DNA from 2 places in the Actinoplanes sp. G11-F43 genome. Region 1 is predicted to be linked to the other one. Evidence: predicted binding sites of a transcription regulator. Region 1 holds the regulator's gene; the other holds the start of a gene.
What was found. Region 1 encodes HrcA, which represses chaperone genes, less so after heat shock. Its sites were predicted from a motif close to GGTTNGCACNCTCNNNNNGAGNGTGCNAACC; they were not measured.
Positions count from the first base shown of each region.

Region 1 (7,793 bases):
CGTTCGCCGCACACGGCGCCGACCTCACCTGCCTGGAACCCGACCCGCGGATGGCCGCCGTCCTCCGCCGCACCGTCCCCGGCATCCGGGTCGTCGAATCCACCTTCGAACAGTGGCCGCCCGACCGCGGCTACCGGCTGCTGATCAGCGCCCAGGCCTGGCATTGGGTCGACGCGGAACGCCGCACCCGACTCGCCTTCGACGCGCTCGCCCCCGGCGGCCTGTTCGCCCCGTTCTGGAACGTCTTCCTCATCCCCGACGAACGACTGCACGCCGAACTGGCCGCGGTCGACGCCCGGCACGGCTTCACCGAGGGTGGGCAGACACCCCACTCGCTGCTGCTCAGTGCCGTACCCGCGACGCCGGTGATGTTCGCCGACGAGTGGCCGACCATGGCCGACGTGCCGGAACACTTCACCGAGACCACCACCCGGCGATACCGGTCGGCGCTCACCTTCACCTCCACCGGATACCGCGAATACCTGGAGTCGATCTCGCTCTACCGGATGCTCGACGACACCGCGCGGACCGCCGCCATCGACGACACCGTCGCGGTGATCGACGCCCACGGCGGGGTCATCGAACTGACCGTCTTCACCGACGTCGCGCTCGCCCGGCGCCCCCGATGACCATCCGGCGGCCCTGGCTCGCCGTCGCCCTGGCGGCAGCCGTCGCGGTCCCGGCCTGGCTGGGCCTCTGGTGGCTGGCGATACCGCGGTACGAGGTGTGCGCAATGGTCATGCCCGCACCGGCCGGCTGCCGGGGCGCCGCCCGGGTGCCCGCGGCGGCGTTCTGGAGCGCGGCCATCGCGGCCCTGTTCCTGGGCGCGGCCGCCGGGGCCCTCACCGGCCGGCGGCGTCCGTGGGCCACGCTGACGGCGGCCCTGTTCGTGGTGTCCGTGACCGGCTTCCTACGGGTCCTCTACTGGCCCTGAACCCCCGTCGCCTCTCGTCACCAGCGCCCCAGCCGAGCGGCCAGCACCGACAAGGCCGCGACACCCGCCGTCGAAGTGCGCAGCACCTCACTCCCCAGCCTCACCGGAACCGCGCCGGCCACCCGGAAGACCTCCAGCTCGGCGTCACTGATCCCACCCTCCGGCCCGACGATCAAGGCGATCGCACCGGTCGACGGCAGAACCGCCGCGCTCAACCGCTCGGTGGCCTCCTCGTGCAACACGAACGCCGCCGCGACCCCGGACAGCCTGGCCGCGACCTGCTTCGTCGAACAGTCCGGCTCGCCACCGACCACCGGCAGCCACGAACGGCGGGCCTGCTTGGCCGCCTCCCGAGCAGTCGACGCCCACTTGTCCCGGGCCTTGAACCCCCGGTCACCCCGCCACTGCGCCACCGACCGGGACGCCGCCCACGGCACGATCTCGTCCACCCCGACCTCGGTCATGGCCTGGACGGCGAGCTCACCCCGATCCCCCTTGGCGATGCCCTGAACGACGATCAGGCGGGGATCCGGGGCGGGCTCGGCGGCCGTGCTGAGCACCGCCACGTCGACGCTGCCTTTGCCGACCGCGGTCACTTCACCCCGCGCGGTGCCACCACGCCCGTCAGCAAGGATCAACCCCTCACCGACCCGAAGCCGCTGCACGGTGGCGGCATGATGCCCTTCCGGCCCGTCCAGCCGAAACGACAGGCCGACGGGAAGACTCTCAACCAAGAACAACGGCGCGGACACCCCGAAACGCTACCGCCATCCCCGACCCGGCCCCGTCGACCCCCACACGACCGCCCCACCGCCTCGCAAAGCCCGTACGACCACCCCACTGATCCCCCGCCCGCACGACCACCCCATCTGATCCCCAGCCCGCACGAAGGGCCCCACCTTCTGCCGCGCCCTCGTACGAAGCGCCCCGCCATCTGCCGCGCCCTCGTACGAAGCGCCCCGCTTCCGTCGCCGCCCCTCGCGGGCCGGGTCGCGGACCCGCCCGCCGGGTGTACTCAGCGACGCACCACGTTGACCCCGTCAGCCGGTCCAGACCGACCACTCACTACCTCACCCACCTACCCCAAGACAGAACGTTCTCCCCCACGCCCCACCCCAAGACAGAACGTTCTCCCTCAAGCCCCACGCCCAAGACAGAACGTTCTCCCCCACGCCACACCCTCAAGACAGAACGTTCTCCCCCACGCCACACCCTCAAGACAGAACGTTCTCCCCCACGCCACACCCTCAAGACAGAACGTTCTCCCCCGCGCTCAACCCCCCAAGACGGACCGCCCAGCCCAGTTCTTGAAGGATTTACCACCCGAAAGAGTCTTCTTCTCGGCTGCTGGCCCGCTCGCGGTCAATTCCTCGCGCGAGTGTCCGCCTTCCAGCCTCCGCCCTGGCGATCTTGGTGGATTTACCACCGAAAACGGTGGTAAATCCACCAAGGTCTCTACTGAGCGGGCCGCCCGCGTGAGGGACTGACCGCAAGTGATCAGACTGCCGAGAACAAGACTCCAAACGGTGGTAAATCCGCCAAGATCGGCCGGATTGAGAGCAGGGAGCGGACACTCGCGCGGGGAAGTGACGGCAAACGGGCAAGGCCGCCGAGCAGAAGGCTCAATCGGGCGGAAGGCGACCCAGGGTGGGAAACGATCCAGGACAGAAGCGACCCAAGACGGAAGCGCCCCAAGACGCGAAGCAACCCACGACGGGAAGCAACCCACGACGGGAAGCAACCCACGACGGGAAGGGACCCAGGACGGGTGGCACGAGCGCCGATCACGAACGGATCAGGATGTCGGCGCACGCGCGCCCACTAACGCACATTTGTCGCTTTTCGCGAGCAGGCGCGGCGACTGGAGCCGCCGCGCCTGTCAGTAGCGAGCCGAACGATCTCAGTGACCACCACGAGGCTTCCCAGAGACCGCGCAAGGCGTCTCAGTGACTGCCCAAGGCGTCTCAGTGACCGTTGAAAGCGTCCCGCATGCGGCTGAAGAAGCCGCCCTGCTTGCTCAGTTCGGCTACGTCCTCGCCGCGTGTCTTGGCGAACTCGCGGAGCATCCGTTCCTGGTCGGCGGTGAGTTTGGTCGGCGTCTTCACGTCCAGGTGGACGAAGAGGTCGCCGCGGCCCTGACCGCGCAGGTGGGGTACGCCCTTGCCACGGATACGGAGCGTGCTGGCCGGCTGGGTGCCCGGCTTGACCTCGATGTTCTCTTCGCCGTCCAGGGTCTTGATGGTCATCCGGGTGCCGAGGGCGGCGGCGGTCATCGGGAGTGTCACCCGGCAGTGCAGGTCGTCGCCCTTGCGGGAGTAGACGTCGTGCGGGCGCTCGTGGATCTCCACGTACAGGTCGCCGGCCGTGCCGCCGCCGGGGCCGACCTCGCCCTGCTGGGCCAGGCGGATCCGCATGCCGTCCTCGACGCCTGCCGGGATCTTGACGGTCAGGGAGCGGCGGGTGCGGATGCGGCCGTCGCCGGCGCAGGTCGGGCACGGGTTCGGGACGGTCGTGCCGTGGCCCTGGCAGTTCTGGCAGGGGCGGGACGAGACGACCTGGCCGAGGAACGTGCGCTGCACCGACTGGACCTCGCCCCGGCCGGAGCAGACCTCACAGGTGGCCAGGTGGGTGCCGGGCGCGGTGCCGGCGCCGGAACACTGGGTGCAGAGCACCGCGGTGTCGACGGTGATCGGCGCCTCGACGCCGAAAGCGGTCTCCACCAGGTCGAGTTCGAGACGCAGGATGGCGTCGGCGCCGGGGCGGGTGCGCGGGCGCGGGCCTCGGGAGCCACCGCCGGCGGCCGTGCCGAAGAACGCGTCCATGATGTCCTGGAAACCGACGAACGGTCCGGCTCCACCGGCGCCGCCGGGCATGCCACCACCGGGCGCGAGCGGGTCACCGCCGAGGTCGACTATCTGCCGTTTCTGCTCGTCGGAGAGCACCTCGTACGCCGCGTTGATCTCTTTGAACTTGTCGTGCGCCTCGGGATCCGGGTTGACGTCCGGGTGGTACTGCCGAGCGAGTTTGCGGTAGGCGCGCTTGATCTCGTCGTCGGTTGCCTCCCGGCTCACACCGAGAATTCCGTAATAGTCCTTGGCCACGGGGTTTGGAGTCCTCAATGTCTGCGCGAATCCGTCAATTCTGTGCCAACAGGTCGCCAACGTAGCGTGCCACTGCACGAACGGTAGCGATAGTGCCGGGGTAGTCCATCCGGGTGGGGCCCAGCACGCCGAGCCCCCCGACGATAGTGGTACCCGGGCCGTAGCCACTGCTCACCACGGACGCCGACCGCAGGTTGTCGATCTGATTCTCGTCGCCGATCAGGACCCGTGTGGTGCGGGGCTCCAGATCGCCGATGAGTTTCAGCAGGATGACCTCCTCCTCGAGGGCTTCGAGGACCGGCCGCAGTGTGCCCTGGAAGTCCAGCACACCGCCTCGTGTCAAGTTTGCCGTCCCCGCGAGGGCGAGGCGCTCCTCACTCCGCTCGACGAGTGTCTCCAGGAGCACCGAGGCCAGGCAGGTCATCGCGGCACGGCGCTCGGGGTCGCAGTCCTCCACCAGTTTCTGCACCAGGGGTGGGGTGTCGGCGAGCCGCTGACCGGCCAATTTCTCGTTGACCCGGCGGCGCAGCTCCCACACGTCGCCGTCCTGCACCGGGCCGGGCATCTCGACCAGGCGCTGCTCGACCCGGCCGGTGTCGGTGATCATCACGAGTGTGAGCCGGGTCGTGGACATCGGCACGATCTCCAGATGGCGCACGGCGGAGCGGGACAGACTGGGATACTGCACCACGGCGACCTGGCGGGTGAGCTGGGCCAGCAGGCGCACCGTGCGGTGCACCACGTCATCCAGGTCGACGGCGCCGACCATGAACCGCTCGATGGCGCGGCGCTCGGCCGGGCTGAGCGGTTTGATCCGGGTCAGGCGGTCGACGAACAGGCGGTAACCAGCGTCGGTGGGCACCCGGCCGGCGCTGGTGTGCGGCTGCCGGATGAAGCCCTCCTCCTCCAGCACCGCCATGTCGTTGCGGACGGTGGCCGGAGAGACGCCGAGCTTGTGCCGGTCCACCAGGGCTTTGCTGCCGACCGGCTCCTGGGTCTCGACATAGTCCTCGACGATCGCCCGGAGCACCTCGAGCTTGCGGTCATCCAGACTCATATGACCCCTCCCTCCGTTGGCACTCCCGCTAATAGAGTGCCAGTCTACGTCCCCGGCGGCGGCAATGCGATGATCGAAAGTACGTAGCGGGCTCAGATCTTGAGGTGGCACCGCCCTCGACCGGTTCGAACCGGGGTCCTAGCGTGTGTTTCATGACTGAGCCGCCCCGCCCGCCGGACGACGATCCGACCGCTCCGTACAACGCGCCGGGAGGCTATCCGCCACCGCCGCCGTACACCCCGCCGCCCACCTCCGGCGCCGGCGGATACCCGCCGCCCACGTCCGGCGCCGGGGGATATCCGCCGCCTCCGCCGTACGGCGATCCCTACGCCCAGCAGCACTACGGACCGCCCCAGTACGGCCCACCCGCCTCCGCCGAGGAGCGCACCTGGGTGCTCGTGGCGCACTTCGGCGGGGCGGCCGCGGCCTTCTTCGGTGGGGTGTTCCTCGGCTGGATCCCGCCGCTGGTGGCATATCTGGCCCGCGGCAACCAGTCCCCGATCGTGCGAGCCGAATCACTCAAAGCGCTGAACTTCCAGCTGGTCTGGACCATCGTGGGCGTGATCGGTTACGTGCTGATCATCTGTGCCGGGCTGGGCCTGCTGGTCACCGGCGCGGCCTGGCTGGTGTCGACCATCTTCGGCGTGATCGCGGGGATCAAGGCGCTGAACAACGAGCCGTACAACTACCCGATGACCTATACCTTCATCAAGTGATCAGAGCACGTCACGGATGACCGCGTCGGCGAGCAGGCGGCCGCGCAGCGTGAGCACGAGACGCCCGTCCTGGTACGGTCCCGGCTCCAGCAGCCCGTCCGCCAGCGCCCGCGCGGCACCCGTGGCGTCCACCCGGCTCAGCGGGATGCCCTCCCGCAGCCGGACCCGGAGCATCACGTCCTCCATGTGCCGGTCGTCGTCGCCGAGCAGTTCGCGCCCTTGGCCGGGTGAGGTGCCGGCGGCGAGGCGTCTGGCGTACGCCGACGGGTGCTTGACGTTCCACCAGCGCACCCCGCCGACGTGGCTGTGCGCGCCCGGCCCGAGCCCCCACCAGTCGGCGCCGGTCCAGTAGAGCATGTTGTGCCGGCATCGGGCGTCGTCGCCGCGGGCCCAGTTGGACACCTCGTACCACTCGAATCCGGCCTCGGTGAGGGCCGCCTCGGCGGCCAGGTAGCGGTCGGCGGCCACGTCGTCCTCCGGGAAGGGCAGCTCACCCCGCCGCATCCGGCCGGCCATCCGGGTGCCGTCCTCGACGATCAGCGCGTACGCGCTCACGTGGTCCACTCCGGCGTCCACCACGGCTCGCAGCGATCCGGCGAAGTCGTCCGCCGACTCACCCGGCGTGCCGTAGATCAGATCCAGGTTGACGTGCTCGAACCCGGCCTCCCGGGCTTCGATCGCGGCCTGTGGCGCCCGGCCCGCGGTGTGTTTGCGGTCCAGCACGCGCAGCACGTTCGGCGCGGTGGACTGCATGCCGAGCGAGATCCGGGTGAAGCCGGCCCGGCGCAGCCGCCGCAGGTACGCCGGGTCGACCGACTCCGGGTTGGCCTCGGTGGTCACCTCGGCACCGGGGGCCAGCCCCCACGTCCGGTCGATGCCGTCCAGGATCCGGCCCAGGTCGTCGGTGCTGAGCAGGGTGGGGGTGCCGCCGCCGACGAAGACGGTGTCGACCGGGCCGGGCTCGATCACCCGGGCGGCCAGGGCCAGCTCGGACAGGACGGTGCCGGCGTACTCGTCGCGGCTCGCCCCGCCGCCCAGCTCGCTCGCCGTGTAGGTGTTGAAGTCGCAGTATCCGCACCGGCTGGCGCAGAACGGGACGTGCACGTAGACGGCGAAGCCGTTCTTGCCCACCTCATGGGTGGCCTCGTCGGGGAGGGACCCGTCGTCGGGTACGGGTTCACCATCGGGAAGAGCGCCGGCCATGGGTCAAGTGTGCACGGCATAGGGTTCCGGGATGGATCTGGTCCAGACCGTCACCGCCGCCGGCGTGACCACGATGACACTCGACAACCCGAAGAGCCGTAACGCGCTCTCCACCGCCCTGCTCGGAAAGCTGCTGACGGATCTCGCCGCGGCCGCCGCCGACCCGGAGTGCCGGGTGGTGGTCCTCTCCCACACCGGCCCGGTCTTCTGCTCGGGTGTCGATCTGCGGGAGACCGCCGCGGCCGGCCCGGGCGACCGGCTGCCCGCCGAGATGCTCGCCGACGTGCTGGCCGTGCTCTGGGAGTTCCCGAAACCGGTGGTGGCCCGGATCGGCGGGCCGGCCCGCGCGGGTGGGCTGGGCCTGATCGGCGCGGCCGACATCGCGGTCTGTGTGCGCTCGGCCACGTTCGCCTTCACCGAGGTGCGGCTGGGCGTCATCCCCGCGGTGATCAGCGCCACCGTGCTGCCGCGCCTGGCGCCGCGGGCGGCCGCCGACCTGTTTCTCACCGGTGACGTCTTCGACGGGGCGCGCGCCGCGGCGATCGGCCTGGTCACCGCGGCGGTCGGGGAGGACGAGCTGGACGGCGCGGTGTCCGGATACTGCGCGTCGCTTCTGCGTGGCGGCCCACTCGCGCTCGCCGGGACCAAACAACTTCTCCGCCGTACGGCCGATCCCTCGATCCGGGTCGACCTGTCGGATCTCGCGAACCGGTCGGCAGGTCACTTCAAATCCGCCGAAGGGCGGGAAGGGGTGGCCGCGAGCAGGGAGAAGCGTGACCCGG
Region 1 covers NZ_JBNZCE010000011.1:54,614-62,406, forward strand. Annotated here, with positions in the region: gene ACQ0O7_RS12590 (class I SAM-dependent methyltransferase) at 1-629, shown strand, start outside; gene ACQ0O7_RS12595 (hypothetical protein) at 626-934, shown strand; gene ACQ0O7_RS12600 (16S rRNA (uracil(1498)-N(3))-methyltransferase) at 952-1,686, opposite strand; gene dnaJ (molecular chaperone DnaJ) at 2,899-4,035, opposite strand; gene hrcA (heat-inducible transcriptional repressor HrcA) at 4,070-5,092, opposite strand; gene ACQ0O7_RS12615 (DUF4870 domain-containing protein) at 5,245-5,808, shown strand; gene hemW (radical SAM family heme chaperone HemW) at 5,809-7,011, opposite strand; gene ACQ0O7_RS12625 (enoyl-CoA hydratase-related protein) at 7,043-7,793, shown strand, end outside.

Region 2 (7,793 bases), on a different contig from region 1:
CGCCGGGAACACCCAGACCGCGACCGTCACCGTCACCGTCGGCAGCGCCCCACCGGTCGCCGTCGACGACACCGCCGCCGCCATGGCCGGCGAGTCCACCGACATCGACGTGCTCGCCAACGACACCGGTCAGGATCTGGAGATCACCGCCGTCGGCACCCCGCAGAACGGCACCGCCGAGATCGTCGACGGCAAGATCCGGTACACCCCGGCCGACGGGTTCACCGGCACCGACACCTTCGGCTACGAGATCAGTGACGGCGCGGGCGGCACCGCCGAAGGCACCGTCACCGTGACCGTCACCGACGGCCGGCCGATCGCCGTCGACGACGAGCGCAGAACCGGCTACCAGAAGCCGATCACCATCAAGGTCCTGGCCAACGACGTCGCACCCGGCGGAACCCTGAGCCTCGAATCGATCGGCACACCCGACCACGGCACCGCCACCGCCGACGGCGACGCCGTCGTCTACACCCCGCCGACCGGGTTCTCCGGACTCGCCACCTTCACCTACACCGCCCAGGACACCCTCGGGCAGAGCGCCGGCGCCACCGTGAAGGTCACCGTCGCAGCCGCGCCGGTCGCCCCGAACAAGGAAGTCGACGCCGAACCCGGCAAAGCCGTCAGCATCCCACTGCCGACCGTCGACCGGAACGGCATCAAGATCACGGTCAAGTCGCTGGGCAAGCCGAAACACGGCACCGTCAAACTCAACGCCAACGGGACCGTGACGTACCGGGCGGCCAAGGGCTTCGCCGGCACCGACAGCTTCACCTACCTGGCCGAGGACGCCGACGGCAACCTGACCACCGGTACCATCACGGTCACCGTGGCCGGCGCCGGAGCCGGCCAGCCACCGGTCGCCGTCAAGGACCGGTACACCGTCAAGAAGGGCGGCACGCTCTCCTTCAAACCCTTGAAGAACGACACCGATCCGTACGGCGAAAAGCTCTCCATCGTCAAGATCGGCAAGCCGAAACACGGCACCGCAACCCTCAAGGGCGACACCGTGACGTACGCCGCCGCGGAAGGATTCACCGGGACCGACACGATGTCCTACACGATTCAGGACGAGCGCGGCGGCACCGCCCGGGCCACCATCACCATCCGGGTGTCGTCCTCCGCGAACGGCGACCTGCCCACCACCGGCTCCAACCTGGTACCGGTCCTCACCGCCGGCATGCTGGCCATGTTCGCCGGTGGCGTACTGCTGGCGCTGACCGCGGTCGGTAAACCCGGCCGCCACCGCCCAGGCCGCCACCGCTTCTGATCAGCACTGTTGCTTGCTAGCAAGCAGCGTTGCTAGCAAGCAACGACAGAGAGCCCGGCCGGAGACATCTTCCGGCCGGGCTCTTCGTTTACGTCGGTCCCACCGGCCGAGATCACCGAAGACCGAGCCGGCCCGGATCACAGGATGCCGAGCCGGGCAAGGTTGCGAGATCACGAGGATCGGCACCGGACGGATGAGCACGAATCGCGCTTCGTGCCGGGGCGTCGGCGCCGAATGCCCGGCAGGCGCACACCCGCACCAGGTCGTGATAGTCCGGCTGGGGTTGGGGCTGTCGGGCGATCCCGTATTCGGGTGATGGACTGTGGCCGGGCGGGGCCGGCGACTCCATCATGATCCGTTCGTCGCCGGCGCCGGCCCCGAGCCCGGCCGACGCGCACTTTCGCGGTTCGTATGCGCTGGTCAGGCTGAGGAGACCGGCGCGGGAACACGCTGGTAGGCCGTGATGCCCGGCCGGGTCCGGGGCGTCTACGCCCGCGCACGACCGGTCACCGTGTGCCCGAACCGGGGTGGAGGCGAGTCGCTCGGACGAGGACTCGCGCGACACCCGGCCCTCAACCAGGAAAAGACTCTGAGGCGACAACACGGGCACACGGCCGCGCACCGTGTTCAGCCGACGGCCCAGCGGCGCGAGACGGCCCGGCCGGAAACGCGGTCCCGGTGGGACCGGCCGCGGACACGGAAAAGGGCGGACCGCAAAGCGGCCCGCCCTTTTCAAGACTGGACTCAGAAGTCCATGTCACCGCCGCCCGGGGCGCCGGCCGGGGCCGGGTTCTTCTCGGGCTTGTCGGCCACGACGGCCTCGGTGGTGAGGAACAGCGCGGCGATCGACGCGGCGTTCTGCAGCGCCGAGCGGGTGACCTTGGCCGGGTCGATGATGCCCGCGGCCAGGAGGTCGACGTACTCGCCGGTCGCGGCGTTCAGGCCGTGGCCCGCGTCGAGGTTGCGCACCTTCTCGACCACGACGCCGCCCTCGAGGCCGGCGTTGACGGCGATCTGGCGGAGCGGGGCGTCCAGCGCGACCTTGACGATCTGCGCGCCGGTGGCCTCGTCGCCGGCCAGGTCCAGCTTGTCGAACGCGGTCTTGCCGGCCTGCACCAGCGCGACGCCACCACCGGGCACGATGCCCTCCTCGACGGCCGCCTTCGCGTTGCGAACGGCGTCCTCGATGCGGTGCTTGCGCTCCTTCAGCTCGACCTCGGTGGCCGCGCCGACCTTGATGACCGCGACGCCGCCGGCCAGCTTGGCCAGGCGCTCCTGCAGCTTCTCACGGTCGTAGTCGGAGTCCGAGCGCTCGATCTCGGCGCGGATCTGGTTGACCCGGCCCTGGATCTGCTCGCCGTTGCCGGCACCGTCGACGACGGTGGTCTCGTCCTTGGTGATGACGATCTTGCGGGCCGAGCCGAGCAGCGACAGGTCGGCGGCGTCCAGCTTGAGGCCGACCTCTTCGCTGATGACGGCGCCACCGGTCAGGATGGCGATGTCCTCCAGCATGGCCTTGCGGCGGTCACCGAAGCCGGGGGCCTTGACGGCGACCGACTTGAAGGTGCCACGGACCTTGTTGACGACCAGGGTGGCCAGGGCCTCGCCCTCGACGTCCTCGGCGATGATGACCAGCGGCTTGCCGGACTGCATGACCTTCTCGAGGACCGGCAGCAGGTCCTTGACCGCGGAGATCTTGCTGTTCGCAATGAGGATGTAGGGGTCGTCGAAGACGGCCTCCATGCGCTCGGCGTCGGTCATGAAGTACGCCGAGATGTAGCCCTTGTCGAAGCGCATGCCCTCGGTGAGCTCCAGCTCGAGCCCGAAGGTGTTGCTCTCCTCGACGGTGATGACGCCTTCCTTGCCGACCTTGTCCATGGCCTCGGCGATGATCTCGCCGACCGTGGAGTCACCGGCGGAGATGGAGGCGGTGGAGGCGATCTGCTCCTTGGTCTCCACGTCCTTGGCGAGCTGCGAGAGCGCCTCGGAGACGCTGGCGACGGCAGCCTCGATGCCCCGCTTCAGGCCGAGCGGGTTGGCACCGGCGGCCACGTTGCGGAGGCCCTCACGGACCAGGGCCTGGGCCAGGACGGTCGCGGTCGTCGTGCCGTCACCGGCGACGTCGTCCGTCTTCTTGGCGACCTCCTTGACCAGCTCGGCGCCGATCTTCTCGTACGAGTCCTCGAGCTCGATCTCCTTGGCGATGGACACACCATCGTTGGTGATCGTGGGGGCGCCCCACTTCTTCTCGAGGACGACGTTGCGGCCCTTGGGACCGAGGGTCACCTTGACCGCGTCGGCGAGCTGGTTCATGCCCCGCTCGAGGCCCCGACGAGCCTCCTCGTCGAATGCGATGATCTTGGCCATACGGCGTTGTCCTCCCGGACATCCGCGGTGCCGGGCCTCGTCGGCCCCGCTCTCCGCACTTTGAGGAAGTCTGTGGACGTCACCACCTGGCGATGTGACGTCCTCAGGCCGAGCCGGATAGCCCGCGACGACCGGCTCCGTGCCCCGGCGCCGATGGCAGCACCGTGACCGGAACCCCACCGTCCCGACCTGCTGGCACTCACGAGCCGCGAGTGCCAATCACTTGTTTAGCACTCTCCGATGGCGAGTGCAAGAAACCCCATCCTCCCCCGAAACACGGGAGAGCGGTCCGAGTTTCGGCCGATGATCTTCAAGCGCAGGTCAGCGTGGGTGTCCCGGCCGGGCGGTGGCCTACCTGTGAAGACAATCAGGTTGCCGAGCGCAGGTCCCGGCGGTAGGGATGACGCATGGACAACTGGACCGTGCGCCGGGTCACGCCCGAGGACGCCGGGCGGATGCGCGCACTGCGGCTGGAGATGCTGGCGGACAGTCCGCTCGCCTTCCTGGAGACGCTGGCCCAGGCGGCGGCCCGGCCGCACGAGGGCTACCGGCAACGGATCAAGGAGTCGTCGTACGGGATCTCCACGGCCCAGTTCATCGCCGACCCGGGCGGGCCCCTGATCGGGCACGCCGGCGGGACCGTGGTGCCGGACGAGCCCCGCTGCACGGTGATCTTCGCGGTCTATCTGACGCCGGAGGCCCGGGGTGGCAAGGTGCTCGGCCAGCTGGTGGAGGCGGTGGCCGACTGGTCGGCGGCGGCCGGGCGGGACGAGCTGCTGCTGGAGGTGGTGTGCGGCAACGAGCGGGCGGTCCGGGCGTACGAGAAGCTGGGTTTTGTCGACACCGGGGTCCGGCTGCCGCATCCGACCGTGCCGGTGATGACCGAGCTGCAGATGCGCCGGCGGGTGTGAGATGGCCGGGCGCGGGTGGCATCTGACCCGGACCGCGCTGACCGCGGTGAACGGGACCACCCTGGTCGGGTTGCTGGTCGCCACGGCAACCGGGGCGCGGATCAGGCGTGGGCGGCACGGGGTGCTGATCGCTGAGAACTACCGGTTCCGGTTCCCGGGTGGGACCTGTTTCACGGTCGGCTCGGTGATCGTGACGAAGCGCTCCGCCGAGTGGCTGCTGGCCGAGGACCGGCTCCGGTTGTTCACCCACGAGTGCCGGCACGCGAGCCAGTACGCGTTCCTCGGCCCGTTGTTCTGGCCCGCCTACTGGCTGGCGTGTGGCTGGTCGATCGCACTGACCACGTCGTACGGTGTCCGCAACTGGTTCGAGAAGAACGCCGGCCTGGCCGACGGGGCCTATCCCACCGAGCTGCCGTTGCGGCCGTGGCTGGCGAAAAGATTTGGTCGGGAGGACGGACGCACAGCGCCTCCGGGCCCGTAGGCCATTTGGGTCAGCGCTGGATCGTTGGGTCCCTCGGAGATTGTCGCCAATGTCCAGGTGAGGGGCCTCGTACGGCGTCGCATCCTCCCGCAGAGAGCATCCTGCCCATCCGGAGATCGGAGTGCAAGTCCTCGGAGGAGGGAATCTTCGACAGCCGGCTTAACCGCCGGTGACGGAGAGTTATCCGAGCAGGCCGGCCTCACGAGCGCCCTTGAGGGACGGCTTGATCGTGTGGGTGGGTCCAACCTGGCCGGCCACCGCGTCGAGGGTCTTCAGTCCCTCACCGGTGTTGTAGACGACGGTCTCCTTGGTGGGGTCGAGTTTGCCGCTCGCCACCAGTTTCTTGAGGACCGCGACGGTGGTGCCGCCGGCGGTCTCGGCGAACACGCCGGTGGTCTCGGCGAGCAGCCGGATGCCTTCGCGGATCTCGTCGTCGTTGGCGTAGTCCATCCAGCCGCCGGTGCGCTTGACGGCCTCGATCGCGTACGGCCCGGCGGCGGGGTCGCCGATGTTCAGCGACTTGGCGATGCCGGTCGGCTTGACGGGGGTGATCACGTCGGTGTCGGCGTGCAGGGCGACGGCGATCGGGTTGCAGCCCTCGGACTGGGCGCCGAAGACGGTCCAGCCACCCTCGGGGGCTTCGGCGAGTCCGATCTCGACCAGCTCGCTGAACGCCTTGTCGATCTTGGTGAGCAGCTCGCCGGAGGCCATCGGGATGACCACCTGGGCCGGGATGCGCCAGCCGAGCTGCTCGGCCACCTCGTAGCCGAGCGTCTTGGAGCCCTCGGCGTAGAACGGCCGCACGTTCACGTTGACGAACGCGGTGTCCTCGAACTCGTCGGTCTCCACCAGCTCGCTGCACAGCCGGTTCACGTCGTCGTAGGAGCCCTCGATCGCGACCAGGTCTCCGCCGTACACCGCGGTGGTAATGATCTTGCCCGGTTCCAGATCGGACGGGATGAAGACGATGCTCGGCACCCCGGCGCGGGCGGCGTGCGCGGCCACCGAGTTGGCCAGGTTGCCGGTGGAGGCGCAGGAGAACCGGTTGAAGCCGAGCTCCTTGGCGGCGGTCAGGGCCACCGAGACGACCCGGTCCTTGAACGAGTGGGTCGGGTTCTGCGAGTCGTCCTTGACGAACAGCGGCGCCTGGATGCCGACCGCGGCGGCCAGCGCGGGCGCGGCGACCAGCGGGGTCATGCCGGGGTCCAGGGTCACCCGGGTGTCCGGGTTCTGGCCGGCCGGCAGCAGCGCCGCATACCGCCAGATGTTCTGCGGGCCCGCCTCGATCTGGGCCCGGGTCACCCGCGCGAGCGCCGCCTCGTCGTAGGCGACCTCGAGCGGGCCGAAACACTCGTAACAGGCGTGCTGGGCGGCCAGCGGGTACTCGGCGCCACAGGCACGGCAGATCAGGCCACGAGCCGGCGAGGTGGAGGTGTGCGAGGGTGCGTCAACGACAGACGTCATCAGAGTTTCCTCTCATCTTTCCCCGCGGCGACCTGCCGGAACGGGGACGGAATTAGCACCTGCCACGACGCTGCTCGTCATCGAGCACAGCGTGCGGTGGTTGCCGGGGCTTCGTCGGGCCGTATCCCTCTGCCCCTCTGGATGAGGTATTCAGTTGTTTCCCACACCTTACGACGAGATTCCGCGATCACCGAAGGGTCTTCCCGATGTGTGAGCGACCTCCTTCCAACAGTGCCGTTTTGTCCCTCGCAAGATCCCCCGAAAATCCCTTATTTCGTACGATCAAAGCTCAGTCAAGCAGGAGATCTGAGTCCCGATCAGCCGATATCCCAGTCGCGTGTTGACCGCCAGCATCGGCGCGTTCGCGGCATCGTTGCTGGCGTAGGCGACAGTCACCCCACCGGCCGCCGCCCGGCGCAGCGCGGCCGTCTTGACCAGCATCGCCAGCCCCTGCCCACGATGGTCCGGCACGGTGGCCGTCATGTCCGACCAGACCCGCTCGCCGTCCCGCATGAACAGGGTGAACGCCGCCACCCGGCCGCCGATCACGGCCACCGTGCTGGCGTCCCGGTCCAGCCCCGGCTCGTCCCAGATCTCCTGCCGCCAGGTGTCGTACGGCGACGGCCCGGACGGCACCTCCTCGGGCACGTCACCGGTCGCCGCCACCTCGGCCTCGTACATCGCCTTCTCCGTCACCTCCCGCATCGGCAGCAGCTCGATCCCGGTCCGGAACGCCGGCACCGGCGGGGGCGCCGACAGGTCGAGGGCGGAGAACCGCAGCTCGCGCGGGAGCATCCGGAAGCCGCGCCGTTCGGCGAACCCGGCCGCCTCGGGCAGCACCCGCGCGGCGGCCCGGCGCACCCCGAGCGAGCGCAGGTGGGTGGTGGCCGCGTCGAGCAGCGCGGTGCCGATGCCCCGGCCGCGGTGGTCCGGGTGCACGTGGCACTGGGAGATCTGCCCGAAGTCCGGCTCCTCGGCGCGCTGGTCCCGGGTCGCCGAGACCCACCCGGCCACCACGCCGTCCACCTCGGCGACGAAGCAGGCCGGCTCCTCGGCGATCTGGCGGCGGGTGGACTCCGGGCTGCGCACCAGGTACGGGTAGACGAGCTTGCGCAGGGCGACGACAGCCGGGGCGTCGTCCGGCTGGGCGGGGCGGATCTGGAAGGCCGTCATGACGACCATTCCATCATCGACATGCATGACCCGGCGGCAGGGGACGGCCTGGTGGACCGCCCACGTCTGCCGCCGCGAGCCACAGCGCCTTGCCTACCCGTACAAAATCAAGAAGTGACGTCCTTGC
Region 2 covers NZ_JBNZCE010000005.1:6,731-14,523, reverse strand. Annotated here, with positions in the region: gene ACQ0O7_RS05110 (Ig-like domain-containing protein) at 1-1,270, shown strand, start outside; gene groL (chaperonin GroEL) at 2,015-3,637, opposite strand; gene ACQ0O7_RS05100 (GNAT family N-acetyltransferase) at 4,045-4,548, shown strand; gene ACQ0O7_RS05095 (hypothetical protein) at 4,550-5,029, shown strand; gene thrC (threonine synthase) at 5,210-6,493, opposite strand; SAM riboswitch class I at 6,503-6,641, opposite strand; gene ACQ0O7_RS05085 (GNAT family N-acetyltransferase) at 6,776-7,666, opposite strand; gene ACQ0O7_RS05080 (ABC transporter permease) at 7,774-7,793, opposite strand, start outside.
Region 2: a site for HrcA is predicted at 3,828-3,858, ahead of groL (chaperonin GroEL). Genes of this name have one in related genera too.